4 regions of the Arthrobacter globiformis genome follow, and region 4 is predicted to be linked to each of the others. Evidence: riboswitches for the same ligand, from Rfam matches in the RefSeq annotation. Region 4 holds a riboswitch; each other region holds the start of a gene.
The links. Region 4 has a riboswitch for thiamine pyrophosphate ahead of thiO (glycine oxidase ThiO). Riboswitches for the same ligand answer to the same signal wherever they lie in the genome.
Positions count from the first base shown of each region.

Region 1 (7,403 bases), 1.1 Mb from region 4:
AGCAGTTCGGAAAGGAATGAGGCAAGCTCCGCCCAGGTGTTGGCGTCCTGGCCGAAGGTCGGCTCGTCCAGCACCAGCACCTGGGGGTGCGCCGCCAGGACGGTGGCCACGGACAGCCTGCGTTTCTCCCCGCCGGAGAGGGTGTAAGGGTTGGCGTCCACGAGATGCGTGAGGCGCAGCCGCTCCAGCAGCTCATCGACTCGCTCTTCGCCGTGGCCCAGATGGCGGGGGCCGAACTGCAGCTCGTCCAGGACGCGGCCGGTGACGAACTGGTGCTCGGGCTCCTGGAACACCGTACCGATCCGGGCGATCAGCTGCTCCGCCCTCCACTTGTAGGGGTCAATTCCGGCTCCGCCGCTCAACTCAACAGTCGCGGACACCTTGCCGGCCACCGGCGGGAGCAGCCCGGCGAGAGTCAGCGCAAACGTGGATTTGCCCGCGCCGTTGGGACCTGTGACGGTGAGCGCTTCGCCTGCCCGGACCTGTGCCGTTACGTCCCGCAGCACCGGTTCCGGAGGCACCGAACGGAAGCCGCGGCGGCGTGGACGTTCCCGCGACACGGCGAGCTTTTCGGCCGCCAGCAGCAGCTGGCCGGTGTTATGTCCGGAGGAGGTCGGAACGCTGGCACTTGAACGGCGCCGGGTTTCGGGAACGTAGCCGGGGACCCAGACGCCGGCGGCGGTGAGCATCCCGCGGGCCTGTTCGAGTACCTCGTCCGGGGTCCCGTCGATCAGCACCGCTCCGTCCGCGGCGGACCCCGGCTGCAGGACCACGATCCGGTCCACCAGGTCTTTCCAGGCCGCGACCCGGTGCTCCACCACCACCAGGGTGGCCCCGGTCTTGTCGAGGCAGCGACCCACGGCGTCGCGGACTTCCAGGACGCCGGCGGGGTCGAGGTTCGCTGTCGGCTCGTCCAGCAGGATGAGTCCCGGCCGCATCGCCAGGATGCCGGCAAGCGCGAGGCGCTGCTTCTGGCCGCCGGACAGGGACGACGTCGGGTGGTTCAGCGGAAGGTGCGCCAGCCCGACGTCCTCCAGCGCTTCATGCACGCGGCGCCAGATCTCGTCGCGGGGCACGGACAGGTTCTCGGCACCGAAGGCGACGTCGTCACCGAGGCGCGACAGCACAACCTGGGTTTCCGGGTCCTGCTGCATGAGCCCGGCGCGGCCGCGCCGGGAACGGGGCGGCGCGCCGTCGATGAGCAGCTCTCCGCTCTCGTCCGCGTCGTCACGGCCGGGAGTCCCGGCGTCGTCCGCGGAACTCCCCGCAGCGGAACTACCGCCCGCGTCGCTGTCCCCCAGCACACCCGCCAGGGCGTGAAGCAGCGTGGACTTGCCGGCTCCGGAAGGGCCCAACAGCAGGACCCGCTCGCCGGGGCGGATGTCCAGGTCGAGGGCATGGACCGCGGGTTTGGTGCGGCCGGCGTGGCGCCAGCCCCAGCCGCGGGCGGTGACCGCGGCGGGGCGGACACCTCCGTCGTGTTGTCCGGGCATTAGGAGAAGACGGGCTCCGTGGCTGCCTTGCGGGACGCGAAGGAGCTCAGCACACCTGTCCTGGCCAGGCCGCGCGTGGCGATCCAGGACAGCGCGCCGGCAATGACCGCGCCGGAAATGGCGCAGAACACGATGTACGCGAGCTTGTCGCCTGCTGCGTAGGCGATGTTCCAGCCCCAGGGGGCGAAGGAGTCGTTGAGCCCGCAGAACAGTCCGGCACCGGCCCCCGCAAGCAGCGAGGCGGGCAGGTTGAACTTCCGGTACGCGAAGGCGGCGAACACGAGCTCCGCCCCCAGGCCCTGCAGAACGCCGGAAATGAGCACCGTGGTGCCGTACTGCGAGCCCATGAGCAGCTCGCCGGTAGCAGCCACACCCTCGCAGAACAGGGCCGCGCCGGGCTTGCGGATGATGAGCATCCCCAGGACCGCCGGAATCATCCAGCCGCCGGCGTAGAGGCCGGTCAGGGGCGCGGGTAGATGGCGTTGATGGGGGTGGAGATGAGGTTGGCGCCCTGGGACCAGGCCCAGAAGATGACGCCGCCGGCAACGGCGATGAGCGCCGCCACGACGATGTCCGCCACGCGCCAGCTGTAGCTGGTCTTCTTGATTGCTGCAGTTGTCATGATGGTCCTCCTGAGGAACAGGAGGGGAAAGCGTTCCCCCGGCTGCCGATGGCTGAGCCACCTGCTGCCGGGCACTCTGAGAACTCGACTCCCTTGCGCCGGTACTAGCCGGATCAGGTTCGAGGGTCTGCGGCGGTCCGCACTCTCAGCGCCCATCCGCGGTTGCGCTGGCAGTTGCCTTTGCATCCCGACGGCGGCGCTCCCCTGTCGTGATAAATCTGCCCTTGTGGGCTGATCCAGTTTACACCTCGCCCCGCCCGGAAACCGGGGGCCGCTGTCACAATGCGGAAGTTTTCATGCGGCGTCAGGACAGCGGCCCGAGTAGATTGAGGCCATGACGCAACAGGACTCCGGCAGCGCTCCCGTGCCCGCCTTTGACCCCGACTCCTCCGAGGAACAGCCGGCGGGAGCCTTGGACGCCCTGATTGGGCAGATCGAAGGGGAGATCGCTGAACTGCAGTTTCCGAGGTTCAGCAAGGACGATGCCCTGGCGCTGGGCCTGGAACTGGTGGAACGGGGCAAGGAGGACAACCTGCCCATCGCCATCGACATCACCAAGGGGGAGCAGGTGCTCTTCCATGTGGCGCTTGAGGGTGCCACCCCGGACAACGAAGGCTGGGTGCGGGCCAAGCAGCGGACTGCTGAGCGCTACGAGGAACCGTCGTTGCTGGTGGGCCTGCGCGGCAGGGTCGGCGGCGGACGGATCGAGGACAACGCCTGGTTCGACCAGTCCACCTACGCTGCCCACGGCGGAGCCTTCCCCGTTTATGTGCGGGATGTGGGTGTGGTGGCTGTGGTCACCGTGTCCGGGCTGCCGCAGAAGGCGGACCACGACCTCGTGGTGCAGGCGTTGCGGGAGATCCACCGGTCCATACGGCTAGGCTAAGGACAGACCAGTGTTCATCACGCGAGGAGTTCCGCAATGAGTTTCTTCATCAAACTGCTTGGCACAGGCATCAGCCTGCTGGCAGGGTTCGCCGGCACCAAGGCCGTCGACACCATCTGGGAAAAAATCACGGGCCGGAAGCCCCCCAAGGGTGACAAGGACGACGTGCCCACCACGCTGCGCACGGCCCTCACGTTCGCCCTCGTCTCCGCCTCCGTAAGCGCGGTCATCCAGGTGCTGGCCAACCGCGGCACCCAGCGGGCCATCACCCGCTTCGCCAAGACCCAGGACATCGTCTAGGCCTCCCTGCTGGTCGCGCCTGTCGAGACCAACCACCCCTGCAGTCCCCCCACACGGGGTGGGTTGCCCGCAGCCCCTTCCGGGCCGAGACCGGGTTTCCCCAAGCACGGCAGGCCATACTGCTTCCGTTCTGAACCTGGCAGTGCTGATGACCTCGGCCGGGCTCACAACAGCCGGACCCGGCGCCGCAACCTGCGGTGCCGGGTCCGTTCGCATTCTGCCCCGGCGGCCCACCTCATGTCGCTTGGAGGCCATGAGCATGGCTTGGCGTGAGCAGCGCGAGTCCCCCCACGCCGCCGTAAAAAGCCTTGCATGCCAAGGTTTTTCCAACCTGGAGCCCGAACGTTTTTCCAACCCCCACGACTTTTAGTGGATGCCATCAGCGTCTTTACGAGGAGACAAAAATGGTACCCACACCACCTTTCCTGTCAGCCCAACGCCTGACCCTCCGACATCGCGGCCCGAGCCCTGCGTCCCGTCGCCGCGGCATTGCTGCCGCAACAGCCGTCCTGCTTGCGGCGACAGGAGCAGGAGCCTCCTTGGCGGCAACCCTGGTAACCCAGACGAACCCGAACAAGCTGACCGCCGTCGGACCCGTCAACACCGAGTACGGCTTTCCGTCCTGGTACGAGGACAGCAACAAAACGCGCGTCGAGCTGTGCCTGGACGCGGAGAACCCGCTCTGCGGTTTCCTGCCCGGGGACATCCCGGACGAGACTGCACCCATTTCATTCCCGGGAAACTTCCCGGAAGAGGCGTTCTACATGCTCGCCGGCTCCGAGCTGGCCCTTCCCGGCGGCGGAAGGGCCGTCCTGGTCCTGGGCCTGGAGGCGGCCTTCGCCAACACGGTCACCGAAGGCGACCAGGTGGTCTTCGGCCGCCAGCGCATCGTCGTCAAAGGCGCCCCCGCCAACACCACCCTGACCTTCCAGCACCCCTACGGCACCATCACCATCGACACCGACGGCACGGGGGCCGGCAAGCTCGTCGAAGACATCTCGCCCGCAGCGGGCAACTTCACCACCGCCCTGAAGAGCAACATCGGCCCCTTCCTGAAATGGGACCCCGCCACCGCACCGGCAGCCCCCGAAGGTTACCTCGGAGATCCGGGTCAAGACCACACCGTCACCGGAAGCCCCACCGGCTACAACAAGTTCTCCGTCAACGGCGGCGGCCTCACCCTCGAAACCGACCAGTTCACCGTGCAGGGCAAAATCTCCACCAACCAGGGCGTCAACGGCGACAGCGCCGTCCTGAACGGCAACATGATCGACGTGTTCGCCAGCAGTGGCAACGACGCCCAGCTCCAGATCGACGGGCAGGCCGGGGCCTTCGAAACCACCCCCATGCTCAGCGACCCGGACACCGGCCGCTACTACGCCCGGATCCAGTTCACCGGAACCGCACCGGCCACCGTGAAGATCACCAACATCGGCGACAAGCCCGCCAGCAGCAGCCAGATCAGCGTCACCAAACCCAGCGGCATCAGCATCACCAAGGCCATCTACGACGGAACGAACCTGACCGTCGGAGCCCTCTCCACTGTCGGCTACCCGCTGACCGTCACCGGCGTGGGCACGCTGGATGAGCCGGCAGCCGGAACCCCATCCGAAAAATCCTGGCCAGTGAAGGCCCCACCGGCAACCGTCACGGTGAAAACCGCAGCCGGCGGCACCGCCACCCTGCCGGTGACCGTTTCCGGCGGCGCGGCAACCCCGGTCGGACTGGACCCGGTCACCCCCGCCCCGGACCCCGGACCCGTCGTCGACACCGGCAGCGGCTCCGTCCCCGGCGAAACACAGCCCGCGACGGCGGTAGCCACCGCCGCCTCAACCGCCATCACCCGCGGCGGAACCGCCCAGCTGGACGGCAGCGCCTCCACCGGCGCCGCCACCTACAAATGGACCCAAGTCAGCGGACCCACCGTCACCTTCTCCAGCGACACCGCCGCCAAGCCCACTGTTACCGTCCCGTACTACGCCAAGACCACGGACACGGCACCCCTCACGGCCAAGTCCAACGACCCGATCCAGCTCCAGCTGATCGTCACGGACAAGAACGGCATCGGCAGCGCCCCGGCAACAGTAAGCCTCACAGTCCAGACGGACACGGTCGCCGTCGCCGGCTCCCGCCACCGGCTCGGCACCGAGCTGCGGATTACCGGCACGTCGACACTGGCCGGCAACACCGCCGTCTTGGTCCCGGCCACCACGGTGGTCATCTACGACACCACCCCCGGCCGGGCCGTCACCAAGATCGGCACCGCACAGGTCGACACCCTCGGCGCCTGGTCCTACCGGGCCAAGCCCGGACCGAACCGGCAGATCACCAGTGTGCTGGTCCAGTCCAGCCGCGGCGGCACCGCAACCGGAGTGCTCGCCACCCGGTAGATCCAGCGATCCGCCACTACGGGTCAGGCCCCGTCTGCACAGCAGACGGGGCCTGACCCTTTTAAGGATGTTGTTCAGTCCTCGACACACTCGAGCAGGTCGCCGGGCTGGCAGCCGAGACATCTCAGGCTCAGCCAGCGGTGCGGTTGCCGCCGTCGGACTCTGATTCACGGGCGGCCTTGGCGGCCTTCACCACCACGGCCTCCAGCTCGTCGGTGCTGAGCAGCTCCCTGTGGAGGTGCTTGGTGCGGTAGCCGGCGCGGCCCACCATGTGGGCGGATACCGGCACAGTGAGCAGCTGGAAGATCCAGGCCACGAGCAGCACCGGCCACACCCACCATGTACGCAGTTGCAGCCCCACCGCGGCGAGCAGGAGGAACAGCCCGAGCACCTGGGGCTTGGTGGCGGCGTGCATGCGGCTCATCAGGTCGGGAAAGCGCAGCAGGCCTATGGCGGCGGCGAGGGACATCAGGGCGCCTACCACCATGAACACTGCCGAAACTGCATCGATTACCGTGTCCACGGCATTCTGTTCAGGACTCACTGGGCTGCTCCCGCCTGTCGGCCACGAAGCGGGCCACCGTCACCGAGCCGATAAACCCGATGACGGACACAGCCGCCACCAGCATCAGGTTGTTCAGGTGCCGGTTCACTGCCATGTCGATGCACAGCGCCGCGCCGAGGATAGCCAGCAGCACGTCCGCCGCGAGGACCCGGTCCAGGAGAGACGGGCCGCGGGCGATGCGGATGATCGCGCCCGCGGCGGCGAGGGCCAGCGCCACAGCCGTGACGGCGAGGACAAGCTCCATCATGCGCCATCCTCCTGCTTCAGGGCGGCAAGCTCTTCCTTCGTTCCCATGATCCGGATGAGCTCCGCCTCGGTGTCGCGGACTTCCTTGCGCAGTTTGAGGACGTCCTCACCGTTCCGTACGTTCAGTCCGTGGATGTAGAGCGTGGAGGTGGACCTGTCCACCTCCACCACCAGTGACCCCGGAATCAGGGAGATCACGTGGCCGGTCGCCGTCACCATCAGGTCCGAATGGCTGCGCAACGGAACCGCGACGACGGCGTTGGTCACCTTGGGTCCCTGGGCCACCGCCAGGTAAAACACCTGGCAGCTGGCGGCCACCACCCGGCCGAGGAACACCACCGCGAACGGAACGGCCCTCAGCACGCTGAAGCGTCCGCTCAGCTCCACCGGCGGCAGGTAGAACAGGCGCGCCACCGCAACCGCCAGCAGGGCGCCGAAGAGCAGGTTCCCGGGCCTGAAGTCCTGCCAAAGTGCTCCCCAGACGATGACCAGCCAGATCAGCAGCGGCAGTTCCTGCCGCAGGGACACCCTTCGCCGGCTCACTTTCCGCCTCCGCTCAGCGCCGCAGCCGGCACGGTCGTGCCGTCACCGAGCACCGCCTGGATGTAGGCAGACCTGTCCAGCATGGCTGTGGCGGACTGGTCCGCCACGCGGAAGAGCGGCCCGGCGAAGACGGTGAGCGCCACACCCAGCACCACGAGGCCCAGCGTGGACCCCACCATGGTCCGCGGCAGCAGGCGCACCGCCGTCGCGCCGCCCACCGGGCCGGGCACCGCCAGCAGCACCGGGTCTGGGTGCTCCGCGTCCTCGGCCTTGCGCCAGAACGCGCGGTTCCACACCCTGGCGACGGCCAGGAGGGTCAGGAGGCTCGTCAGCACGCCGCCGATCACCAGGGCGTAGG
Region 1 covers NZ_JAUSXI010000001.1:5,053,545-5,060,947, forward strand. Annotated here, with positions in the region: gene QFZ33_RS23605 (ABC transporter ATP-binding protein) at 1-1,493, opposite strand, end outside; partial or broken gene QFZ33_RS23610 (ECF transporter S component) at 1,493-2,115, opposite strand; TPP riboswitch at 2,188-2,331, opposite strand; gene QFZ33_RS23615 (heme-degrading domain-containing protein) at 2,450-3,001, shown strand; gene QFZ33_RS23620 (DUF4235 domain-containing protein) at 3,038-3,301, shown strand; gene QFZ33_RS23625 (hypothetical protein) at 3,841-5,691, shown strand; gene mnhG (monovalent cation/H(+) antiporter subunit G) at 5,822-6,235, opposite strand; gene QFZ33_RS23635 (monovalent cation/H+ antiporter complex subunit F) at 6,225-6,503, opposite strand; gene QFZ33_RS23640 (Na+/H+ antiporter subunit E) at 6,500-7,045, opposite strand; gene QFZ33_RS23645 (Na+/H+ antiporter subunit D) at 7,042-7,403, opposite strand, start outside.
Region 1: it holds a riboswitch for thiamine pyrophosphate, as region 4 does, so the genes downstream of both, QFZ33_RS23610 (ECF transporter S component) here and thiO (glycine oxidase ThiO) in region 4, are expected to answer to the same signal.

Region 2 (7,403 bases), 440 kb from region 4:
CGAGGCTGCGGCTGTTCCGTCCGCCGAGGAACCGGCAGCCGAGTCCAAGCCGGTCCGCCGCCGCCGCACAACAAAGCCCAAGGTCACCGAGCCGGCCGAAAGCCCCGCGGAGTCCTCCGACGTACCCGCTGCCGCAGCGGCCACTGAGTCTGCAGCAACTGAGTCTGCAGTCACCGGGACGTCAGCATCGCAGGTGCCGGCGGAAGGACAGCCGGAAGAGCGGGCCAAGGCGGCTGAGGCACGCGCTGCTGCCCCCGCGCCTTCAATCGAGGCAGCCCCTGCCGCTCCGGCGGCTGCACTGGAGGCCGCTGTCGAGGAAGACGCCGAAGAAGAGGTCGCCGGGCAGTCGCCCGTGGGCTCGCTTTTCCTGGAACCGTCGTCAGTAACGTCGATTATCTTCCAGGCCCCTGACCTGAACACGGTGGTCCGTCCTGCCGTTTCCGCCGCGAAAGAGGATGCGGCCGCCGAGGACGTCGAGGACGATCTGGAGGACGACGACGGTGGGCGACGACGGCGGCGCAGCCGCGGGCGCCGCGGCCGCAGCCGGACCGACCGTGAGGTCACCGATGGCGATGAAGGCACTGAAGTTTTGGACGAGGCCCCCGAAGACGAGGGTGCGCAGCTCGAAGATGGCGTGACGTCCCGCCGTCGCCGTCGCCGCCGCCGTGGCGACCAGGATCTGGAACTGACCGGCGGCGGAGAAGACGATCCCCCCAACACGGTCACCCGCGTCCGCGCCCCCCGGACTATTAGCGAGGCGCCTGCGAGCGACCGCGTGACCAGCGTCAAGGGATCCACCCGTCTGGAAGCCAAGAAGCAGCGCCGCCGCGAATCGCGGGACACCGGCCGCCGCCGCACCGTGATCACCGAGGCCGAGTTCCTGGCTCGCCGGGAATCCGTGGACCGCCAGATGATCGTGCGGCAGCGCGACGACAGAATCCAGATCGGTGTCCTGGAAGACGGCGTCCTGGCCGAGCATTTCGTCTCCAAGACGCAGCAGGACTCCCTGATCGGCAACGTCTACCTGGGCAAGGTCCAGAACGTTCTGCCGTCCATGGAAGCTGCTTTCGTGGACATCGGGCGCGGCCGCAACGCCGTGCTGTACGCCGGCGAAGTGAACTGGGAAGCCGTCAACCTCGAAGGCAAGCAGCGCCGCATCGAGAACGCGCTGAAGTCCGGCGACTCCGTCCTGGTCCAGGTCACCAAGGATCCGGTGGGCCACAAGGGTGCGCGGCTGACCAGCCAAATCTCCCTGCCCGGCCGTTACCTCGTGTACGTCCCCGGCGGGTCCATGACCGGCATCTCCCGAAAGCTGCCCGACGTCGAACGCAATCGCCTGAAGCGAATCCTCAAGGACCGCCTCCCCGAGGATGCCGGCGTTATTGTGCGCACTGCCGCCGAGGGGGCCTCCGAGGAGGAACTGACCCACGACATCAACCGTCTCCGTGCCCAGTGGGAGGGGATTGACAGCCAGGCGAAGTCCACAAAGGTCCTCGCCCCCGAACTCCTCTACGGCGAACCGGACCTGACCATCAAGGTTGTGCGCGACGTCTTCAATGAGGACTTCTCCAAGCTGATCGTCTCCGGCGACGAAGCGTGGGACACCATCGAGGCTTACGTCACCTACGTTGCCCCGGACCTGGTGGGCCGGCTCGAAAAGTGGACCAAGGACGAGGACATCTTCTCCGCCTGGCGCATCGACGAGCAGATTCATAAGGCGCTCGACCGTAAGGTCTTCCTGCCGTCCGGCGGCTCGCTGGTCATTGACCGGACCGAGGCCATGACGGTGGTTGACGTCAACACAGGCAAGTTCACCGGCAGCGGCGGCAACCTTGAAGAGACCGTCACCAAGAACAACCTTGAAGCAGCCGAGGAAGTTGTCCGCCAGCTGCGCCTGCGCGACATCGGCGGCATCATCGTCATCGACTTCATCGACATGGTGCTGGAGTCTAACCGCGACCTGGTCCTGCGCCGCATGGTGGAATGCCTGGGCCGCGACCGGACCAAGCACCAGGTGGCCGAAGTGACCTCCCTGGGACTGGTGCAGATGACGCGCAAGCGTATGGGCACCGGCCTACTGGAAGTCTTCGGCGAGCAGTGTGAGGCATGTGCGGGCCGGGGCGTCGTCACCCATGACGAGCCGGTAGAGCACCGACGCGCCAACACCGTGGCCGCTGAACACCACGTGCACCGTGCCGAGGTCCAGCCGCCGGCCCGTACAGAGCGGAAGCGCCGCCGGGGCAAGGGCGGACAGCCGTCTGCCGAGACTGCTCCGGCCGCCCCTGCAGCACTGCACCACCCCGAACCGTCGGAGGCGGAGCGCCACGCCAAGGCTGAGGCCACCCGCGCTGCCCTCGCCAACATCGCCGCAGCGGCCCACGCCGCACACCTGCATGAGGAAGAAGCAGCGCACAGTGCCGCAGCGTCGGGTGAGGCCGCCCGGCCCGCCGCACCCGCTGCCGCCGCGCCGGAAAGCCCCGTGGTGCACCGCGCTCCGGAAACGGAAAGCGTCTCCGGACGGCCCGGAGCAGTGCTCACCTTCGGCGGCGAGAAAGTGATTCTTCCGTTTGTCGATCACAGCGAGGAACCGGTCAAGGATGCGCCGTCCCTGACGCTGGACCGCCTGGAGGAAGCCTTCGCGCACCTCGGCGCTCCGGTTGCCCCCGCCGAAGAGGAGGAGGCCAAGGACGAGGCTCCCGCGCCGGTCCGCACAGAAGCCCAGCACCCGGAGGGTCAGCGGGCCGAAAGCCAGTCCGCGGGTAAGTCTGCGGCACGGCAGCCGGTGGAAAGCCCCGCAGCCCCGTCCCGCAGCCGCCGTCCGCGCCGAAACCGCAGTGCCAGCCGCGCCCAGGGTACAGCCAACGAGACATCCGTGGAACACCACGAGTTTGCTCCGGCTGCCGCCGCCGGGCACTCGCACGAGGCCAAGGCACCCGAAGCAGGCAATGCGCAGACGCCCAAGGCGGCTCCGCAGCCGGCCAGCGAACCGATCATTCTGGGGGTCGGGGTACCCGCCTCAGAACTGTAGGACAAGCGGACTCTGAGCTCCCCGGACTCCGGGGTGACTGACTTCCGAGCCCACCAGTAAAAGGTCCGGCACCGCGGCTGCGGTGCCGGACCTTCCTGGTTCCGGGCATTCGTCAGCCGGCAAAGGGCAGAAGGCAGAGAGCAGGGGTCAACGGCGCCCGCGGAAGCCTGTCGTAAACGCCAAATTTGGCGCCGCGCGCCGAACGAACCGCTAGGCTGGAGGACTGACACGGGGTGCCGCGCAAGGGCCGGCTGAGATCCAAACCCGTTGAACCTGTCCGGTTAGCACCGGCGAAGGGATGTCTTCCTTGTCATCTGCATCACTCCTGCCCGCACCCGCGGCCGCCGACAAGTCGCTTCTGGAAACCGTTGGGCCGGCCATTCAGACCTCCCGCGACGTTCCCCGGGTCCTGGCCATCGCAGGCTCGGATCCTTCCGGCGGCGCAGGCATCCAGGCCGATCTGAAAAGCATTGCGGCCCACGGCGGCTACGGAATGGCTGCAATAACGGCCCTCACTGCGCAGAACACCACCGGCGTGTGCGGCGTGCACGTTCCGCCGGCTTCCTTCCTGTCAGCGCAACTGGACGCTGTCAGCGACGACATCCACGTGGACGCCGTGAAGATCGGCATGCTGGGCGATGAACGTGTTATCGCAGCCGTCCGCGGCTGGCTAGAAAAGGTAAGGCCCGGCGTCGTGGTTCTCGATCCGGTGATGGTGGCTACCAGCGGTGACCGCCTCCTCCAGGAGTCTGCAGAGGCAGCCCTCCGGAAACTGCTGTCTCTGGCGCACCTGATCACCCCGAACCTGCCCGAATTGGCCATGCTGCTCGGGGAACCGGAGGCCGCGGACTGGGCCGCCGCCCTTGACCAGGGCAGGCGGCTCGCGGACCGGACCGGTGCCACGGTCCTCGTCAAAGGCGGGCACCTGAAGGGCTCAACCTGCCCGGACGCCCTCGTGAACACGGCCGGGCTGCTGTCGGCGGAGGTGGTGGAGGTTGCGGGCGACCGGATCAGCACGCGGAACAGCCACGGCACCGGATGCTCGCTCTCCTCGGCCATGGCCACGGCACAGGCGCGGCTGGGCGACTGGGAAGCGTCACTGCGGGTGGTCAAGCCCTGGCTGGCCGGAGCCCTCCGCACCTCCGGGCAGCTCGAGGTGGGCGCCGGCAACGGACCGATCAACCACTTCCACCACGTGACCCAGCCCGAGGGCAGGGGCGGGTTCGCGGAACTGCTGCGCGCCGAGACCGTTGCCGACCTGGAAGACATCTATGGCCTGGGCTTCATCCGTGGGCTTGCCGACGGCACCCTCGCGGAGAAGGAATTCGCGTACTACCTGGCACAGGACGCCATATACCTCAACGGCTACTCCCGGGTCCTGGCCAGGGCCAGTGCGCTCGCGCCAACCGAGTCCGAGCAGCTGTTCTGGGCGCGCTCCGCCCAGCAATGCCTGGAAGTTGAATCGGAACTGCACCGCAACTGGCTCAGCACGCGCATCGTGCAGCCGGGGCTGGGCCCGGTCACGAAGGCTTACGTCGATCATCTGCTGGCGGCTTCGGCGGGCGGCAGTTACGCGGTGCTGGTTGCCGCGGTCCTGCCTTGCTTCTGGCTGTACGCCGAGGTGGGGGAGACCCTGCATGCCGAATATGTGGCCGCCGGAGCACAGGCCGGGCACCCGTACGCGGAGTGGCTGCGGACTTACGCCGATGAGGACTTCGCTGCCGCCACCCTGCGGGCCATCGAAATCGCCGACGACGCCGGCCGTGCCGCGTCATCGGGGGAGCGCAAAGCGATGATCACCGCTTTCCGGCAGTCCTGCCGGTACGAGGTGGAATTCTTCGACGCGCCGAGTCGCCACAGCTGAGCGAAAGCGGGCCCCCTACCCGGTAGGATAGTCGCGCACGGCATCGGATGTCCGGAACAGCGGCCTGTGTGGCGCTTATCACGGACAACCCTCCGGTGCCAGCCTCATTTGCGGCCGACGACGGAATTAGCGTATTCTAGATCTTCGGTGCTTACGCCAACACTTGGGTTATGACCCGGGATCGTCCACTCGGACATGTTCCTGGGATAGCTCACGGATTCCCCCGGGGAATCCACGGCGTTGAGGCACAGCGAGAACCAGGCCAATTTCCGGACCCGGCTTCCGCACGCAAATTTAGTAATAAACGTCGAGAGAAGTGAGTTCCCAAGTGGTGTACGCGATTGTCCGCGCAGGCGGCCGCCAAGAGAAGGTTTCCGTTGGAGACTTCGTTACCCTGAACCGCGTCGCCGGTGGAGCTGGCAGCACCATTGAGCTGCCCGCGCTGCTCCTGGTGGACGGTGACAAGGTCACCTCCGCAGCTGCGGACCTGGCCAAGGTAACTGTTACGGCTGAGATCCTCCAGGACCTCCGTGGTCCTAAGATCGTCATCCAGAAGTTCAAGAACAAGACCGGTTACAAGAAGCGCCAGGGTCACCGCCAGGAACTGACCAAGGTCAAGATCACCGGTATCAAGTAACCACCGGTTACTGTTCAGGTTTCCCGCAGTCTCAAGAATTAAAGGCAGGCATTCCAAATGGCACACAAAAAAGGCGCGAGTTCCACTCGCAACGGTCGTGACTCCAACGCCCAGTACCTCGGCGTCAAGCGCTTCGGCGGCCAGGTAGTTTCCGCTGGCGAGATCATCGTCCGCCAGCGCGGCACCCACTTCCACCCCGGTGCGGGCGTTGGCCGTGGCGGCGACGACACACTGTTCGCCCTGCAGGCAGGCGCCGTTGAATTCGGCACGCGCCGCGGCCGTCGGGTCGTCAACATCGTTGCTGCTGCAGCTGCAGAGTAACAACAAGTTCTAAACCGGTGGAGCGGGCCATGATGGCTCGCTCCACTGTTCTTTTAACCGCATTACAATCGATTTGGACGTTCAGAACGGCCTGATCAGCAACAGAGGAGATTCAACGTGGCGAGCTTTGTAGACCGGGTAGTACTGCACGTATCCGGCGGTACCGGCGGCCACGGCTGTGTCTCCGTTCACCGTGAGAAGTTCAAGCCGCTGGGCGGGCCCGACGGCGGCAACGGCGGCAACGGCGGCGACGTCATCCTGCGCGTCGACTCGCAGACCACCACGCTGCTGGACTACCACCACGCACCCCACCGGCATGCCACCAACGGCGGCCCCGGCATGGGTGACTGGCGCGGCGGCAAGAACGGCGAAACTTTGGTCCTGCCTGTCCCCGAGGGGACCGTCGTCAAGACCAAGGACGGAAAGGTGCTTGCTGACCTCGTGGGGGAAGGCACCGAATTTGTGGCAGCGTCCGGCGGGATCGGCGGTCTGGGAAACGCCGCGCTGTCCTCGCAGAAGCGGCGGGCGCCCGGGTTCGCCCTGCTCGGCATCGAGGGTGACGCCAGCGATATTGTCCTGGAGCTGAAGTCGATCGCCGACATTGCCCTGGTAGGTTTCCCCTCCGCCGGCAAGTCCAGCCTGATCGCGGCTATGTCGGCCGCCCGCCCGAAGATCGCCGACTACCCCTTCACCACCCTCATCCCCAACCTTGGCGTGGTCCAGGCCGGCGACGTCCGTTTCACCATTGCCGACGTTCCGGGCCTCATCGAGGGTGCCAGCGAGGGCAAGGGCCTGGGCCACAACTTCCTCCGCCACGTCGAGCGCTGTGCCGCTTTGGTGCACGTTTTGGACTGCGGTACGCTGGAATCTGACCGAGATCCACTCTCCGACCTCGCAATTATCGAAACCGAGCTCGAAAAGTATGCGGTGGATATGAGCTACGCCGGCTCGGACGGCGAAGTTGTCCCGCTCAACCACCGCCCCCGGCTGGTGGCACTTAACAAGGTGGACCTGCCGGACGGCAAGGACATGGCCGAGTTTGTCCGGCCTGAGCTTGAATCCCGGGGCTACCGGGTCTTCGAAGTTTCAGCCACGAGCCATGAGGGCCTGCGCCAGCTTGGCTTCGCCATGGCAGAGATCGTCAAGGCCGCCCGCGACAGTGTGGCAGCCACGCCGCCGAAGGTGCACGCACCGGTGCTGCGGCCCCGCGCCGTCAACGAGTCCGGTTTCCGGATCCGCCGCGAGGAGAAAAACCTGGAGCCTCTGTTCCGCGTTCTGGGCGAGAAGCCCGTGCGCTGGGTCAAGCAGACGGACTTCACCAACGAGGAAGCCATTGGCTACCTTGCCGACCGCCTGGCCAAGCTCGGCGTCGAAACCGAGCTGTTCAAGCAGGGCGCCAAGCCCGGCGACACCGTGGTGATCGGTGAGGACGACGGCGTGGTGTTCGACTGGGAGCCGACCATGATGGCTGGCGCCGAGCTGCTGGCTTCGCCGCGCGGCACGGACGTCCGCTTCGCAGACATCGGCGACCGTCCCACCCGCGGCCAGAAGCG
Region 2 covers NZ_JAUSXI010000001.1:3,472,137-3,479,539, reverse strand. Annotated here, with positions in the region: gene QFZ33_RS16110 (Rne/Rng family ribonuclease) at 1-3,028, shown strand, start outside; TPP riboswitch at 3,248-3,344, shown strand; gene thiD (bifunctional hydroxymethylpyrimidine kinase/phosphomethylpyrimidine kinase) at 3,327-4,892, shown strand; gene rplU (50S ribosomal protein L21) at 5,221-5,529, shown strand; gene rpmA (50S ribosomal protein L27) at 5,587-5,850, shown strand; gene obgE (GTPase ObgE) at 5,968-7,403, shown strand, end outside.
Region 2: it holds a riboswitch for thiamine pyrophosphate, as region 4 does, so the genes downstream of both, thiD (bifunctional hydroxymethylpyrimidine kinase/phosphomethylpyrimidine kinase) here and thiO (glycine oxidase ThiO) in region 4, are expected to answer to the same signal.

Region 3 (7,403 bases), 340 kb from region 4:
AGGGCCTGGCCGTGCCAGCCCGCCGTTTTTTCGAACCCCAGAGTCCCGACGTAGAAGTCGTGGGCCGACTGGACGTCGCCCACCTGCAGGTGGACGTGCCCCACCTCCGCGTCGGTGCCGCGCTGGCCATCCACGGACTGCTGCGTGAGGTGGTCCTGCAGGTACTTCTGCGGCGGCAGCGCCAGGCTGTCCATGACCACGTTCTTGCCGTCCCAGGACCACGCCTCGCGCGGGCGGTCCCAGTAGAGTTCGATCCCGTTGCCTTCCGGGTCGGTGAAATAGAACGCCTCGCTCACCAGGTGGTCGGCGCTGCCCACGAAGGACTGCGGCTCGTACTGGGCCGCGCTGGCAATGGTGGCGGCCAGCGAGGACTGGTCCTCGAACAGGAGTGCCGTGTGGAAGAGGCCGGCCTCGCCGCGGCCGGGGATGTTGAGGCCCGGAGCGGGAGCGAGGTGCACCAGTGGCGTCTTGAGCCGGCCGAAGTAGAGGCCGCCGTCCTGCTCGGCGACGACGTCGAGGCCGAGGGCGCGCTGGTAGTAGTCGGTCATGAGCTTCATGTCGCCCACCTTGAGCATGACGGTGCCCATGGTGAGGTCGGCAGGAAGCAAGTCCTGGCTGCTGGCTGCTGCTGTCATCGAATACTCCCGAATGTCCGGACCGCCGGATTTCGGTGGCCTCTACATCTATAAATTACTTGAAGCTTCAATTTATTCCTAATGCACGATCTTTCCCCGGAGCACCACATTCGCGAGGCTGCGGATGGTCTCCGGCACGGTGCGTGGGTCCTCCCGGCACACCACCACGTCCGCGTCCGCACCTTCCGCCAGACCCTCGGCCCCCAGCCAGCGGCGCGCACGCCAGCAGGCCGCGTCCAACGCCGCACGTGCCGGGAGCCCGGCGGCGTGAAGTTCGAGGATTTCGTCCGCGATGCGGCCGTGGCGGATCACGCTGCCGGCATCCGTTCCCGCATAGATTTCGACGCCGGCCTCGTGGGCCTCCAGGACGCGCTCGCGACGGCGGGTCCACAGTGCGCGCATGTGCTCCGCATACCGCGGGAACTTCGGCTCTGCTTGGCTGGCGATGTCCGGGAAGGTGGCGATGTTGATGAGTGTCGGCACGATGGGCACCTGCTGCTCGACGAACCGCGGAATGTGCCGGGGCAGCAGGCCCGTGGCGTGCTCGATGCAGTCGATGCCGGCGTCCAGCATCTCGTCCAGGGTGTCCTCGCCGAAGCAGTGCGCCGTGACCCTGGCCCCCTCGTCGTGGGCGGCCCGGACGGCGTCCCGCACGGCCGCGGCAGGGAACGACGGCGTGAGGTCGCCGGCGGTCCGGTCGATCCAGTCCCCCACCAGCTTGACCCAGCCGTCCCCCTCCCGCGCCTGCTTGCGCACCGCCTCCACGAGGCCCTCCGGCTCGACTTCCACCGCGAAATTCCTCAGGTACCGGCGGGACCGGGCCACATGCCGGCCGGCCCTGATGATCCGCGGCGTGTCGGCCCGCTGCTGCAGCCACCGGGTGTCGCTGGCCGCTCCGGCGTCCCGGACCAGCAGCGTGCCCGCGTTGCGGTCCGTTACGGCCTGGCCATACGCCACGTCGTCGTCCACGGCACCGCCCGGGCCCAGCCCGATGTGGCAGTGGGCATCGACGAAGCCGGGCAGGACCCAGCCGTCCAGGACGGCGTCCGGCCGCTGGCCCGGAGAATTGAACGTCAGCTTCCCGTCCACGGCCCAGAGCCCGCGGCGTTCCTCATCCGCCGCAGTGAGCACGGGTCCGCTGAATTCGATGATGTGCGCCATGGTTCCAGCCTAATCGGCTCCCTCTACGGAGATCCGGCCTTCCGGCTGGCCCCTTCACAGATAGGCGGGCACAATCCGGGCTGTGGTAGCTTCGTTTACGACCACACGGGTGCCCCTGCAGGGGCTGAGATCAGGCTGGCGCAGCCTGCGACCGTTGAACCTGTCCGGGTAATGCCGGCGAAGGAAGTGAGCAGTAAATTGAGCACCCAGAAATCACAGCTGACCCCTGCCCAAAACGGTTCCGCCACCGTCACGCAGTCGCTGAAATCCCATTCACTGGCCTATCTGGAGGGCGACGGGCTACGGGTTCCGGTAACGGAAATCGCCTTGGAGCCTTCCCCGAACGGCGAGCAGAACGATCCGCTGCGCGTTTACCGCACGGCGGGTCCGGGCAGCGACCCGGTGGTGGGCCTCGCGCCGTTCCGAGCGGAGTGGATTGAGGCGCGGGCAGACACGGAGCCGTACGACGGACGTGAGCGCAACCTGCTCGACGACGGCAAATCGGCCGTGCGGCGCGGCGCGGCTTCCGCCGAATGGAAGGGCGCCAGGCCGGTGCCCCGCCGGGCGGCGGAAGGCAAGACCGTGACGCAGATGCACTATGCGCGGCAGGGCGTCATCACCCCCGAGATGCGCTTCGTGGCCCTCCGCGAGAACTGCGATGTGGAACTGGTCCGCAGCGAACTCGCCGCCGGACGGGCCATCATCCCCACGAACATCAACCACCCGGAATCCGAGCCGATGATCATTGGCAAGGCGTTCCTTGTGAAGATCAACGCCAACATCGGCAACTCGGCCGTCACCAGCTCCATCGCTGAGGAGGTGGACAAACTGCAGTGGGCCACCCAGTGGGGCGCGGACACTGTGATGGACCTGTCCACGGGCGACGACATCCACACCACCCGTGAGTGGCTCATCCGCAACTCCCCCGTCCCCATCGGGACGGTCCCGATCTACCAGGCCCTGGAAAAAGTGAATGGCGAAGCGAACGCCCTGACCTGGGAAATCTTCCGTGACACCGTCATTGAACAGTGCGAACAGGGTGTGGACTACATGACCATACACGCCGGCGTACTGCTGCGATACGTGCCACTCACGGCGAACCGTGTCACCGGCATCGTGTCCCGCGGCGGATCGATCATGGCCGGCTGGTGCCTTGCCCACCACCAGGAAAACTTCCTGTACACCCACTTCGACGAGCTCTGCGAAATCTTCGCGAAGTACGACGTCGCCTTCTCACTGGGCGACGGGCTGCGCCCGGGCGCGACGGCGGATGCCAACGACGCCGCGCAGTTCGCCGAACTGGACACCCTCGCTGAGCTGACCCAGAGGGCTTGGGAGTACGACGTCCAGGTCATGGTGGAAGGGCCGGGCCACATCCCGTTCCACCTGGTGCGTGAGAACGTTGAACGCCAGCAGGAGCTCTGCAAGGGTGCGCCCTTCTACACGCTGGGCCCGCTGGTGACGGACGTGGCTCCCGGCTACGACCACATCACCTCGGCCATCGGAGCCACGGAAATCGCCCGCTACGGCACGGCCATGCTGTGCTACGTCACGCCCAAGGAACACCTGGGCCTGCCCAACAAGGACGACGTGAAGACCGGCGTCATCACGTACAAGATCGCCGCCCACGCCGCCGACCTCGCCAAGGGGCACCCCGGCGCCAACGAGCGGGACGATGCGCTGTCCAAGGCCCGGTTCGAGTTCCGCTGGCGCGACCAGTTCGCGCTGTCGCTGGACCCGGTGACGGCCGAGGCTTTCCACGACGAGACACTGCCCGCGGAGCCTGCCAAGACCGCGCATTTCTGTTCGATGTGCGGCCCCAAGTTCTGCTCCATGCGGATCAGCCAGGACATCCGGAACGAGTACGGCTCCGCCGAAGCCCAGGCCGCCCTCGCCGAGATGGCGGAGGGCATGCGCGAGAAGAGCCAGGAGTTCCTCGCTGCGGGCGGAAAGGTGTACCTGCCGGAGCTGCGGCTTCCGGAGTCAGCCCGCAACTAACCGGCGTTCGTGCCCAGGTCCGGCTGGCATTGGGGGCCAGCCGGATCTGGGCGCGGAACGTTGCTCAGGAGGCGCGGGGCTGCTGCCGGCGGCTGACCTCGGCGATGAATGACCTGATGTAGCGGTCACCCTCCGGTGAGTCGTGGGGCCGGTGCCCTCCCGCAGCGATGCGGTGCAGGGCGCCGGTCTCGCGCAGGTATCCCGCGATTTCCTCGTACAGCGGCTCCCAGCCGCCGGTGAGGACCAGGGTGGGAACACCCGGCACGATCTGCAGCGGCGCCTGCCACGGCGGTGCCTGCAGCCGCAGTCTCCTGGCCGCGCGCTTCGCCTCGGGGGTACTGGGCTCCGGCGTGTCCGCGGCGAACGCGCGGCGCAGGAACTCGCGCTCGTAGTCGTCGTCGCCAAGCTGGTGCCGGACCTCGAACAGCGGCTCCATCAGGGCACGGTGCGCGGCAGTGGCCGGCAATTCAGCGGTGAGCGACAGGCATGCCGGCTCGACGAGCGTCAGCGAGAAGACCAAATCAGGGCGTTCGACGGCGGCCATCATCGCTGCGATGGCCCCCTGCGAATGCGCCACCACGTGGCCCCCGGCGGCCCCGCGGCCGTCGTCGGCCAGCGAACGCAGCACAATGCGGGCGTCCTCGGCGAAGTCGGTCTCCAGCGGCTCTGCCCCGGCGTCAAAGCCGTGGCGCCGCAGAAACAGGGCGTCATACTGCAGGGCCATGCCGTGCTGGCGCGGCCACGCAGCGGAGCCGAAGTTACCGGCACCGTGGACGAACACTACCCGCTGCTTATACATGACCCAACCTTATGGCAGTGGTCTGACATCGGCGCCGGCCGACATGACCGTGCTCCTATTTGCCGCCCATGAACTTGTCGAATCCCTTGGGGAGGTTCAGCTGGGACGGATCAAAGTCGCCCGACTGCTGGCCGAAGGCGGCTCCGGTGGGCACCGTCTTGGCCCCGGCGGCCCGCCTGGCCTCCGCATCGCGAAGCTCCTGCGCCGCCTTGGCAGGATTGCCCGAACGGGCCTTCTTCTTGGGCGCGTTCTTGCCGCCGCCCTTGCGGGCACCGCCTGCCCCCATCCCGGGCATCCCGGGCATTCCCGGCATGCCGCCGCCCTGGGCCATCTTCTTCATCATCTTCTGGGCCTGGGCGAAGCGCTCCAGCAGCCCGTTGACCTCGGATACGTGCACGCCGGAGCCCCGGGCGATGCGGGCCCGGCGGGAGCCGTTGATGATCTTCGGAGCCACACGCTCGTGCGGGGTCATGGAGCGAACAATGGCCTCCACCCGGTCGATCTCGCGCTCATCGAACTGCTCCAGCTGCTGCCGGATGTTCTGCGCACCGGGCATCATCATGAGCATCTTCTTCATGGAGCCCATTTTGCGGATCTGCTGCATCTGCGCGAGGAAGTCATCCAGTGTGAAGTCCTCCTGGTCGGCGAACTTCTTCGCCATCCGGGCGGCTTCATCCTTGTCCCAGGACTTTTCAGCCTGCTCAATGAGGGACAGGACGTCACCCATGTCCAGGATGCGCGAGGCCATCCGGTCCGGGTGGAACAGTTCGAAGTCGTCCAGGCTTTCACCGGTCGAGGCGAACATCACGGGCTTGCCAGTGACCGACGAAACGGACAGCGCGGCACCGCCGCGTGCGTCGCCGTCGAGCTTCGACAGCACGATGCCGGTGAAGTTCACGCCTTCGTCGAAAGCGGTGGCCGTGTTGACGGCGTCCTGGCCGATCATGGAGTCGATCACGAAGAGGACTTCGTTGGGCACAATGGCGCGGCGGATCTGGCGCGCCTGCTCCATCATGTCGGCGTCGACGCCGAGACGGCCGGCGGTGTCCACGATGACGACGTCGTGCAGCTTCTGGCGTGCTTCCTCGACGCCGGCCCGTGCCACGGCGACGGGGTCGCCGGCCGGGTGCGCCAGTTCTGAGGTGGCGCCGGGGTGCGGAGCGAAGACTGGAGCTCCCGCGCGCTGGCCCACTACCTGCAGCTGTGTCACGGCATTGGGGCGCTGAAGGTCACAGGCGACGAGGAGGGGGCTGTGGCCCTGCGCCTTCATCCACTTGGCGAGCTTTCCGGCCAGGGTGGTCTTGCCGGCGCCCTGGAGGCCGGCGAGCATGATGACAGTGGGGCCGGTCTTGGCCATCCGGATGCGCCGCGTCTCGCCGCCGAGGATCTCAACAAGTTCCTCGTTGACGATCTTCACGATCTGCTGGCTGGGATTCAGGGCCCCGGAGACCTCCGAGCCAAGCGCGCGTTCACGGACCTGCCCGGTGAACTCGCGGACCACGGGCACGGCAACATCCGCGTCCAGCAGGGCGCGCCGGATCTCGCGGACTGTGGCGTCGACATCTGCCTCGGTGAGGCGGCCCTTGCCGCGAAGGTTCTTGAAGGTGGCTGTCAACCGGTCAGAGAGTGAATTGAACACGCGCCGTGCACTTCTTTCAGTGGATGTACGAGACTCGACTATCTAGGGTATCAAGACACGCCTGCAAGATGGCATGCTGGCAGGGTGACGAGCCAGACGACTGTAAAAACTTTGCTCATCCTCGGCGCCTCCGGCGATCTCACCGGCCGGCTCCTCCTTCCAGGCCTGGCCAGGCTGGTGGCCACAGGACGTGCCGCCGGCCTGTTGCTCGTGGGGGCCGGATCGGACCCGTGGTCACCTGAACAGTGGCAGGAACGCGTGCACACCGCCTTTGATGCTGCCGCCGAAACGGCGGACGACGCCGGCAGGGACGCGCTGGCGGCCATGGCAAAGTCCACGGAATACCACCAGGCCGACGTCACCGCTGACGGCCCGCTTGCAGAACTCCTCGCCGGCCTCGAGGGGCCGGTTGCGGTCTACTTCGCATTGCCGCCGCAGGTGAGCCAGAAGGCCTGCGAAATCCTGCGCCCTGAGCAGGTCCCCGCCGGGACCCGTCTGGTCATGGAGAAGCCCTTCGGCGCCGGCGAGGATTCGGCCCGCGAACTCAACCGGACGCTCCTGTCCCTTGTTCCGGAGGACCACATCCACCGGGTGGACCATTTTCTGGGCAAGGCCACCGTCCTGAACATCCTCGGCCTGCGGTTCGCCAACAATTTCCTGGAGCCGGTCTGGAGCCGTGACCACATCGCCAAGGTGGAAATCATCTTCGACGAGGACCTGGCCCTGGAGGGTCGTGCGCGCTACTACGACGGCGCGGGCGCGCTGCGCGACATGATCCAGAGCCACCTGCTGCAGATCATGGCGCTGTTGGCGATCGAGCCGCCGGCCACTATCGGCGAGCGCGACCTCCGCGACGCCATCGCCGCCGTCCTGCGGGCCAGCAGCATCAAGCCGCCCTACACGGACAGCACCCGGCGTGCGCGCTACCTGGCGGGAAGCCTCGGCGGCAAGGACGTCCCCGATTACGCCCGGGAAGAGGGCGTGGACCCGGGCCGGAACACCGAGACCCTGGCCGAGGTGCGCGTGGACATCGACAATTGGCGCTGGAAGGACGTGCCGTTCATCCTCCGCTCCGGCAAGGCCCTCGGGACCAAGCGCAAGGAGGCGGTGGTCACCTTCCGGCCGGTTCCGCACCTGCCCGCCGGATTCACAGGCAGGGACACGCCCAACA
Region 3 covers NZ_JAUSXI010000001.1:3,566,159-3,573,561, forward strand. Annotated here, with positions in the region: gene QFZ33_RS16575 (VOC family protein) at 1-635, opposite strand, end outside; gene QFZ33_RS16580 (amidohydrolase family protein) at 714-1,796, opposite strand; TPP riboswitch at 1,892-1,999, shown strand; gene thiC (phosphomethylpyrimidine synthase ThiC) at 1,995-3,794, shown strand; gene QFZ33_RS16590 (alpha/beta fold hydrolase) at 3,859-4,593, opposite strand; gene ffh (signal recognition particle protein) at 4,649-6,232, opposite strand; gene QFZ33_RS16600 (glucose-6-phosphate dehydrogenase) at 6,317-7,403, shown strand, end outside.
Region 3: it holds a riboswitch for thiamine pyrophosphate, as region 4 does, so the genes downstream of both, thiC (phosphomethylpyrimidine synthase ThiC) here and thiO (glycine oxidase ThiO) in region 4, are expected to answer to the same signal.

Region 4 (7,403 bases):
TGACCTCATCCAGCAGATCCAGTCGTCGGAAGAGGCCACGGCCGTGCTTCGGGAACGGCTCAGTGGGGCGCTGGCGGACGACCCCCGGCTCGCGTCCAGGCTGGCGCTGTGGGGCCGCCGCCTCCTCGGCGAAGCGATCACGCAGGCCCAGCGCGTGGGCCACGACCACGCCTTCCTGAGCGAGCTGTTCGTCGAGTCGGAGCCCGGTGCCACGGACGCCACCGCACGCGAGCTGGTGCGGGGCATCACCGCCGAAGTCGCGGAGAACCATTCCCGGCGGATGGTCCAGCTGGGCCTGAGCGGGTAGCTCCAGGACTCGCCGCCCGCGGATCGGGCCGTCTCGGTTACGAGACGGCGGCCGGGTACGTTGCGTCGAGGGCATCGAGCAGTTCCGCCGCGGCTGCTGCCGGGTCTGACGCCTCGGTGATCGCCCGCACGACGACGATGCGGCTGGCTCCGGCCGCCAGGACCTGCTCCAAGTTCGTGCGGTCGATCCCGCCGATCGCGAACCAGGGCAGCAGCAGGCCGCCAACCCGTTCCTCGTTTGCGGCGCGAACGGCCTCCGCCGCGTAGCGCACCAGGTCGAGCCCGACGGCGGCGCGCCCGGGCTTGGTGGGGGTGGCCCACAGCGGGCCCACGCAGAAATAGTCCAGGCCACTGCGCCCGTGGGCAGCGCCGATGGCTGCATCCACCTGGTCCGTGCTGTGGGTGGACAGCCCGATCACCGTTGAATCGTGCAGCAGCTTCCGGGCGGCGCGGAGCGGCAGGTCCTTCTGGCCGACGTGGAACACCGGTGCACCGGCGATGGACGCGATGTCGGCGCGGTCATTCACGGCCCACAGCCGGCCGTGTCTGCGGGCGGCGGCATGCACTACTTCCAGCAGCTCGAGTTCCTCGGCCGCCTCGATGCTCTTGTCCCGCAGCTGGATGATGTCCACGCCGCCGGCGAACGCCGCGTCCACGAAGTCCGCAAAGTCCCCGCGGTCCTTGCGGGCGTCGGTGCAGAGGTACAGGCGGGCGGCGGTGTGGGCAGAGTGCACGGTCATGGCAACCACCTTAGTTCCTCTAAACTGGGCAGGTACCGCGGGAGCCCGTTGCTGCTGTCATAAAGACGCAGGGCTGAGAGGGCGTCAGAGCCGACCGCTTGACCTGATCCGGTTAGTACCGGCGTAGGGAAGGAATTCCATGAACCCTGAAACCAGCGGCGACGAATGCTCCGCGGGAGCCTTGGAGCCCGGCGCACTTGAGGCAGATGTAGCCGTCATTGGCGGCGGCGTGGTTGGCCACGGCATCGCCTGGGAGGCACGGCGCTCCGGCCGGTCGGTGGTGCTCATCGATGAAGCCCCGGGCAGCGGTGCAAGCTGGGCTGCGGCCGGCATGCTCGCCCCGGTCAGCGAACTGCATTACCAGGAGGAAGGGCTCCTGGAACTGATGCTGGAATCCTCCGCCAGATGGCCGGAGTTTGCGGCCACGCTCACAGCCGGCGAGGACGCCGGTTACCTGACGACGCCGACCCTGGCGGTGGGTGCCGATCCGGCCGACCGCCGGGCCCTGATGGACCTGCGGGACGTGCAGCGGGCCTACGGCCTGAACGTTGAACCGCTGACCATCCGGGAGGCACGTTCCCGGGAGCCGCTGCTCAGCCCCGCGATCTCCTGCGCCCTGGACATCCCGGCGGACCACCAGGTGGATCCGCGGAAGCTCGTCCGGGCGGTTGCTGCCGAGCTGGCCTGCCATGGCCAGGAGATCGCGGCAGCGGAGGGATACGCGGTGCGGGAGCACGCCGCCGGCCTGCTCTGGGACGGCGCGCGGGTCTGCGGGGTCCGGCTGGCCGGCGGGGGAACCGTCAGGGCGGCCGAGACGGTGGTGGCCAACGGCCTGGCCGCGGCGCACCTGCAGAACCTCCCGGAAGGCCTGCAGCTGCCGCTGCGCCCGGTTTACGGAGACATCCTCAGGCTCAGAGTCCCCGCACACCTGCAGCCCCTGCTCACCGCAACGGTGCGGGGCATGGTGCGGGGAGTGCCGGTGTACGTGGTGCCCCGCGGGGACGGCACGGTGGTGATCGGCGCCACCCAGCGTGAGGACGGTGTGCCGGGCACCAGCGCCGGGGGTGTCTACCAACTGCTGCGCGACGCCCAGGCACTGCTGCCGGCAGTCGCCGAACTCGAGCTGCTCGAAGCCACCGCCCGGGCACGGCCCGGCACGCCGGACAACGCCCCGCTGCTGGGCCGGGTGCCGGCCGGCGGGCAAGGTGCGGGCACGGACGTGGCGGGCCTCATCATCGCCACCGGCTTCTTCCGCCACGGCGTCCTGCTGACCCCGGCCGCCGCGGCGATCTGCCGCCAGCTCATGGACGGCAACACCGATCCGCGCTGGGCCGCCTTCCGGCCGGGCCGGTTTTCACCAGGGCTTCCGGGCCCACTGGGATCTGCCGCTGTTCTCAGCCCCGTCCCCGGCTAATCACCCCAAGGGACACCGCAAGCAGCGGGCACTGTCACGTTGACCCGCGTCACATCTGACCAGAACAAGGAACCAGCATGAACATCACACTGAACGGCGTTGAACAGGAAGTAAGCGAGGGCGCCTCCGTCACCTCACTCGTCAGCCAGGTCACGGGGCGCCAACTGGCCGCCAGCGGGCAGGCCGCCGACGGCCAGCGGCTGGGTGTGGCGGTGGCCCGCAACTCGGCCGTCGTGCCGCGCAGCCAGTGGTACGCCACCGCCCTCGCCGACGGCGACGAGATCGAACTTGTCACGGCAGTCCAGGGAGGATGAAGACGATGGCAGAAACAATGATTGAAACAACAGACAGCCTGGTCATTGACGGGGTGGAGCTGACTTCGCGGCTCATCATGGGCACCGGAGGCGCTCCAAGCCTGGACGGTCTCGGCGCAGCGCTGCTCGCGTCCGGCACCCAGCTGACCACAGTTGCGATGCGGCGCTACTCGCCTGCCGAAACCGGCTCGCTGTTCCAGCTGCTGGTGGACCACAAAATCCGCGTGCTTCCCAACACCGCCGGCTGCTTCACGGCCCGGGACGCTGTCATGACGGCGGAGCTGGCCCGTGAAGCGTTGGAGACCGATTGGGTCAAGCTCGAAGTCATAGCCGATGAGCACACGCTCCTGCCTGATGCCGTGGAGCTGGTGGACGCCACCGAGCAGCTGGTCAACCGGGGCTTCAAGGTCTTCGCCTACACCAATGACGATCCCGTTTTGGCGCTTCGGCTGGAGACCCTGGGTGCATCGGCCGTCATGCCGCTGGGAGCGCCGATCGGCACGGGCCTGGGCATCCTCAATCCGCACAACATCGAGCTGATCGTGTCACGGGCCTCCGTTCCCGTGGTCCTGGACGCAGGGATCGGCACGGCCTCGGACGCGGCCCTGGCAATGGAACTGGGTTGCGACGCCGTGCTGCTGGCCACGGCCGTGACCCGGGCCCAGAACCCCGCGCTGATGGCCGAGGCCTTCAAACACGCCGTGATCGCCGGTAGGCTGGCGCGTGCGGCCGGGCGGATCCCGCGCCGTGAGCATGCGTTGGCGTCGTCGGCCATGGAGGGCCGGGCGGAGTTCCTCTAAGTCCGGCCAATCCCTGCCGCTCCGGCGTGGGGCGGCTCAGCCGGTACTGCTAAGGAGCCAGTTGTGGCCGCCACGGACGACATTCTCACCCGACCCCAGATCGACGAAGCGCTCGCCGGGCTGCCCGACTGGCGCTACCGCCTCGGCGGGCTTGTCACTGTCTATAAGACGCCGACGGCGGCGGTCGCGCTCGAGCTGATAGCCGCCGTCGGGCGCGTGGCAGAGGACATGGACCACCATCCGGACCTGGACTGGCGCTATAACCGGGTGTTCATCCGGTTCAGCTCCCACGACGTCGGCGGCGAGGTGTCCACGCGGGACGTCCGCGCTGCCGCCTCCGTCAGCGACGCCGCCTCAGCGGCAGGTGCCGAGGCCCAGCCCGGCCTGTACCGGTCGGTGGACATCGGCATCGACACGGCTGACGCGGCGGAAATTTCCGAGGTCTGGCGCGTAGCTCTCGGCTACCGAAGGGGCCGGTCCGGGGACCTGGTTGACCCCTACGGGCGCGGTCCCGGCCTCTGGTTCCAGGAGACGCTGACGCCGAACGACAACCGCCTCCATCTCGACATCCACCGCTCCAAGGCCGAGTCGGCACCCGTACTGGAGAAGACCGCGGCAACCGGGGCGCTAATGAACAGTGACCACGCACCCAACTGGGTGGTGGTCACTGATGCCCAGGGGAACCGGCTCTGCCTGCACACCGAGGAAGGCCGCGGTCCGGACGTTGCCACCCCGCCGGAGTAGCGATCCGTCAGCAAGACCACTTTGTCGGAGACCAGATGACCTTCGAGGAGTCCTGGACACGGTCCTTAGTTTTCCCGGCGGGTCAGCGGCAGGCCCAGTACCTGTGCTGCAGGCGCTGGTTCTGATGCCTTGCAGCTGTCGCAGCAGCCGTCCGCGGCAGGCTCAGACGATGCTTCGCGGTCTTCACCGGGCACCGCCTGCGGGACAGTGCAGCACACGTCCCCGCGCCACGCGTTGACACCCTCACGGACGGCGATCGCCGCGATCACAAGGGCGGCGCCGGCGTCCGCCCACCACCAGCCCAGCGTGCTGTTCAGGACGAGGCCGATCAACAGGACGGCGGAGAGGTAGGTGCAGAGGAGCGTCTGTTTGGAATCAGCGACAGCTGTCTTTGAGCCCAGCTCACGGCCCGCCCGGCGCTGCAGCCAGGACAGAACAGGCATGATGGCCAGGCTCAGCGCGGCGATCACGATCCCGGGGGTCGAGTGCTTGGCCTCCCCGCCGCCGGTCAGGGACCGGACGGCGTCAACGGAGACGAAGGCCGCCAGCGCGAAGAAGGACAGGGCGATGATCCGCAGGGTGAGGTGTTCTCGCCGCTCAGGGTCCTTGGAGGAGAACTGCCATGACAAAGCAAGGGCGGAGGTGACCTCGATTACCGAGTCCAGCCCGAAACCAATAAGCGCGGAGGAGTCCGCGACGCCGCCCGCCCACAGCGCCGCCGCGGCTTCAATCACGTTGTAGGTGATCGTCGCCGCCGCGAAGACGCGGATACGGTGGTTCAGGACCGCCCGCCGCGCTGGCGCCAGTGACAGCTGCACCGCGCTCATGCCAGGCACGTCCCGTCAGGGGCGCAGCACGCCGGATCCACGGCAAGCACCACTCCGATCAGATCCCGGATGGCGTGACCCAGCCGGGCGTCGGCGAGCTCGTACCGCGTCCGCCTGCCGTCCGGGACAGCCACCACCAGGCCGCAGCCCCGCAAACAGGTCAAATGGTTGGACATGCTCTGACGCGACACCGCCAGGGCATCAGCAAGGTCAGAAGGGTAGGCTGGCGCATCGGCCAGTGCCAGCAGGACCCGGGCACGCGTCGGGTCAGAGACCGCGTAACCGAACCGGGCCAGCACCGGAGCGTGTGTCAGAGTCTGCATAGACTCACAGTACATCCGCTGATGTATTGAGCCAATGTTGTGCCACCGGCCACCCAGCAGGCCGACTTGGGACACATGCTGGACGTTTCATGACACGCGAAAACCAAAAGCGGAAAGCTTCCCCGACCTGAAAGCAACCGGCTTCTGGCAAACTCGGTCAGCTCGTTGGCAAGGGCTGTGATGAGAAATGCGGCGTGATAGGGGCTTGGTCGGTCGGGCTTGAAAGTCGCCAGGCACTCGGGTGCGTCGGCTCCGGCGCCCGGTCCTGACGCGATGGCGAAGCTTGCAATGACCGTCTCTCCGGTTGTACCTCGCCTTACGGGTGGGGATATGCTGCCGGGCTCGATTCCCTGTGTGTCTGTGCGGACTGCATAGGGGCCAAAGGCTTCGAGTTCCGCCCTCATGCGCTCACGCAGGGAGGAGTGCTGTGGGACGGAGTCCCTGCGCTCGTACTTTGATCCGCCCATGGCTCTGTTCTCCAATGAGCCGCTGCATGATGGCCATCCCCACTAGGGATTGTTCGGCAAGACAAGGAACTGCGCAGAGAGCTCGCGCCAGGTATGAGTCACGGCTTGACGAATGCAGAAGCATCTTAAAGGACAGTGACCACGCACCCGCTTGGGTGGTGGTCACTGAAGTCCAGGGGGCGTGGAGCCAGCCAGATCCTGCAGAGGCTAAATTTTCAGCGCTGCCGTCAGCCGCTGGGTGTCCTGCCTGGCGCGCGCCCGGCCCAAGTAGACCGCCACTGCCAGGGCAGCAGCCGTCCCGGCCGCCATGGGAAGGACCCACGGCAGCCACGTCAGGCCCGGCTGGTAGCCCAGCCCCGCCCAGATACAGATGATCCAGGCGAGCATGCCCACCGCAGCAGCGGTGCCTGCCGGCACGAGGATGCCGTACTTGGCGTGGCGCCGGTCGTTGGCCCAGACGATGAACCCGGCAGCAGCAGTTACCAGGACTACGATCACGAGGGACAGCACTGCTCGGCCTACAGTGCGCCGAAGCCGACCCGGCGCACTTCCTCTGCGCCGATTTCGACGTAGCCGAGGACGTTTGCCGGGATGATGATTTGGCGGCCCTTCTCGTCGTTCAGGCGCAGCTCGCTGCCCTTGGCGATGGCCTCGGCCACCACTTTCGCCACAGCGTCAGCATCCTGAGCCGATTCCAGCACAATTTCACGGCCGACGTTCTGAATGCCGATCTTTACTTCCACAGCAAGGCCTCCCAGCCAGTCAAGGTTGAAATTTCAAAGGTAGTTTCAGTTGTAGTCTAGGTCTCTTTAGGGAAGCGAGAGATTCCGCGCCAAGCTAAACGGTAAATCAGGTCGCTGGCCACATCGAGGTCGAGGTTCCCGTCCGTTTCGAGCCAGTAGCGCGCGCTGACCTGGGCCATGCCCGCAAGCCCACGTCCCAGCAGCTGGGCCTCCAGCAGGGGGAGCTTGGTGTCCTCGGCGATGATCCGCGCTATGGCGTCGGCGAAGGTCTTGTTGAACGTCTCCAGGCGCGAGCTGACATCGGCGTCGTTGATCAGGTCGGATTCAAACACCAGCCGGTGTGCCTGGTCGTCGCTGTCAATGAAACGGAAATAGGCACGCATGACGGCCTGCACGCGCTCCTTGTTGTCCGTGGTGGAGCTCATTGCTCCGAGCATGAGCTCGGTCAGTGCCTCGAGATGGCTGTCGAGCAGGGCTAGGTACAGCTCACGCTTCGACGGGAAGTGCTGGTAGAGCACAGGCTTGCTGACGTGGGCCGTTTCCGCGATCTCGTCCATCGCGGCGCCGTGGTATCCGTTGGCGACAAAAACTTCCTGGGCTGCGGCCAGCAGCTGGGCCCGGCGCTCGTCTCGCGGCAGCCTGGCAGAACGCTGGCCGGAGGCGCGGACCGGACCGGCATTGGATTGCGCGGCCTGAGTTCGATCAACCGGTGCATGATGAACCAC
Region 4 covers NZ_JAUSXI010000001.1:3,908,313-3,915,715, reverse strand. Annotated here, with positions in the region: gene QFZ33_RS18160 (ferritin-like fold-containing protein) at 1-307, shown strand, start outside; gene thiE (thiamine phosphate synthase) at 345-1,046, opposite strand; TPP riboswitch at 1,074-1,194, shown strand; gene thiO (glycine oxidase ThiO) at 1,186-2,460, shown strand; gene thiS (sulfur carrier protein ThiS) at 2,538-2,774, shown strand; gene QFZ33_RS18140 (thiazole synthase) at 2,792-3,574, shown strand; gene QFZ33_RS18135 (4a-hydroxytetrahydrobiopterin dehydratase) at 3,638-4,318, shown strand; gene QFZ33_RS18130 (cation transporter) at 4,384-5,145, opposite strand; gene QFZ33_RS18125 (ArsR/SmtB family transcription factor) at 5,142-5,468, opposite strand; gene QFZ33_RS18120 (hypothetical protein) at 6,143-6,445, opposite strand; gene QFZ33_RS18115 (DUF3107 domain-containing protein) at 6,454-6,678, opposite strand; gene QFZ33_RS18110 (TetR/AcrR family transcriptional regulator) at 6,735-7,403, opposite strand.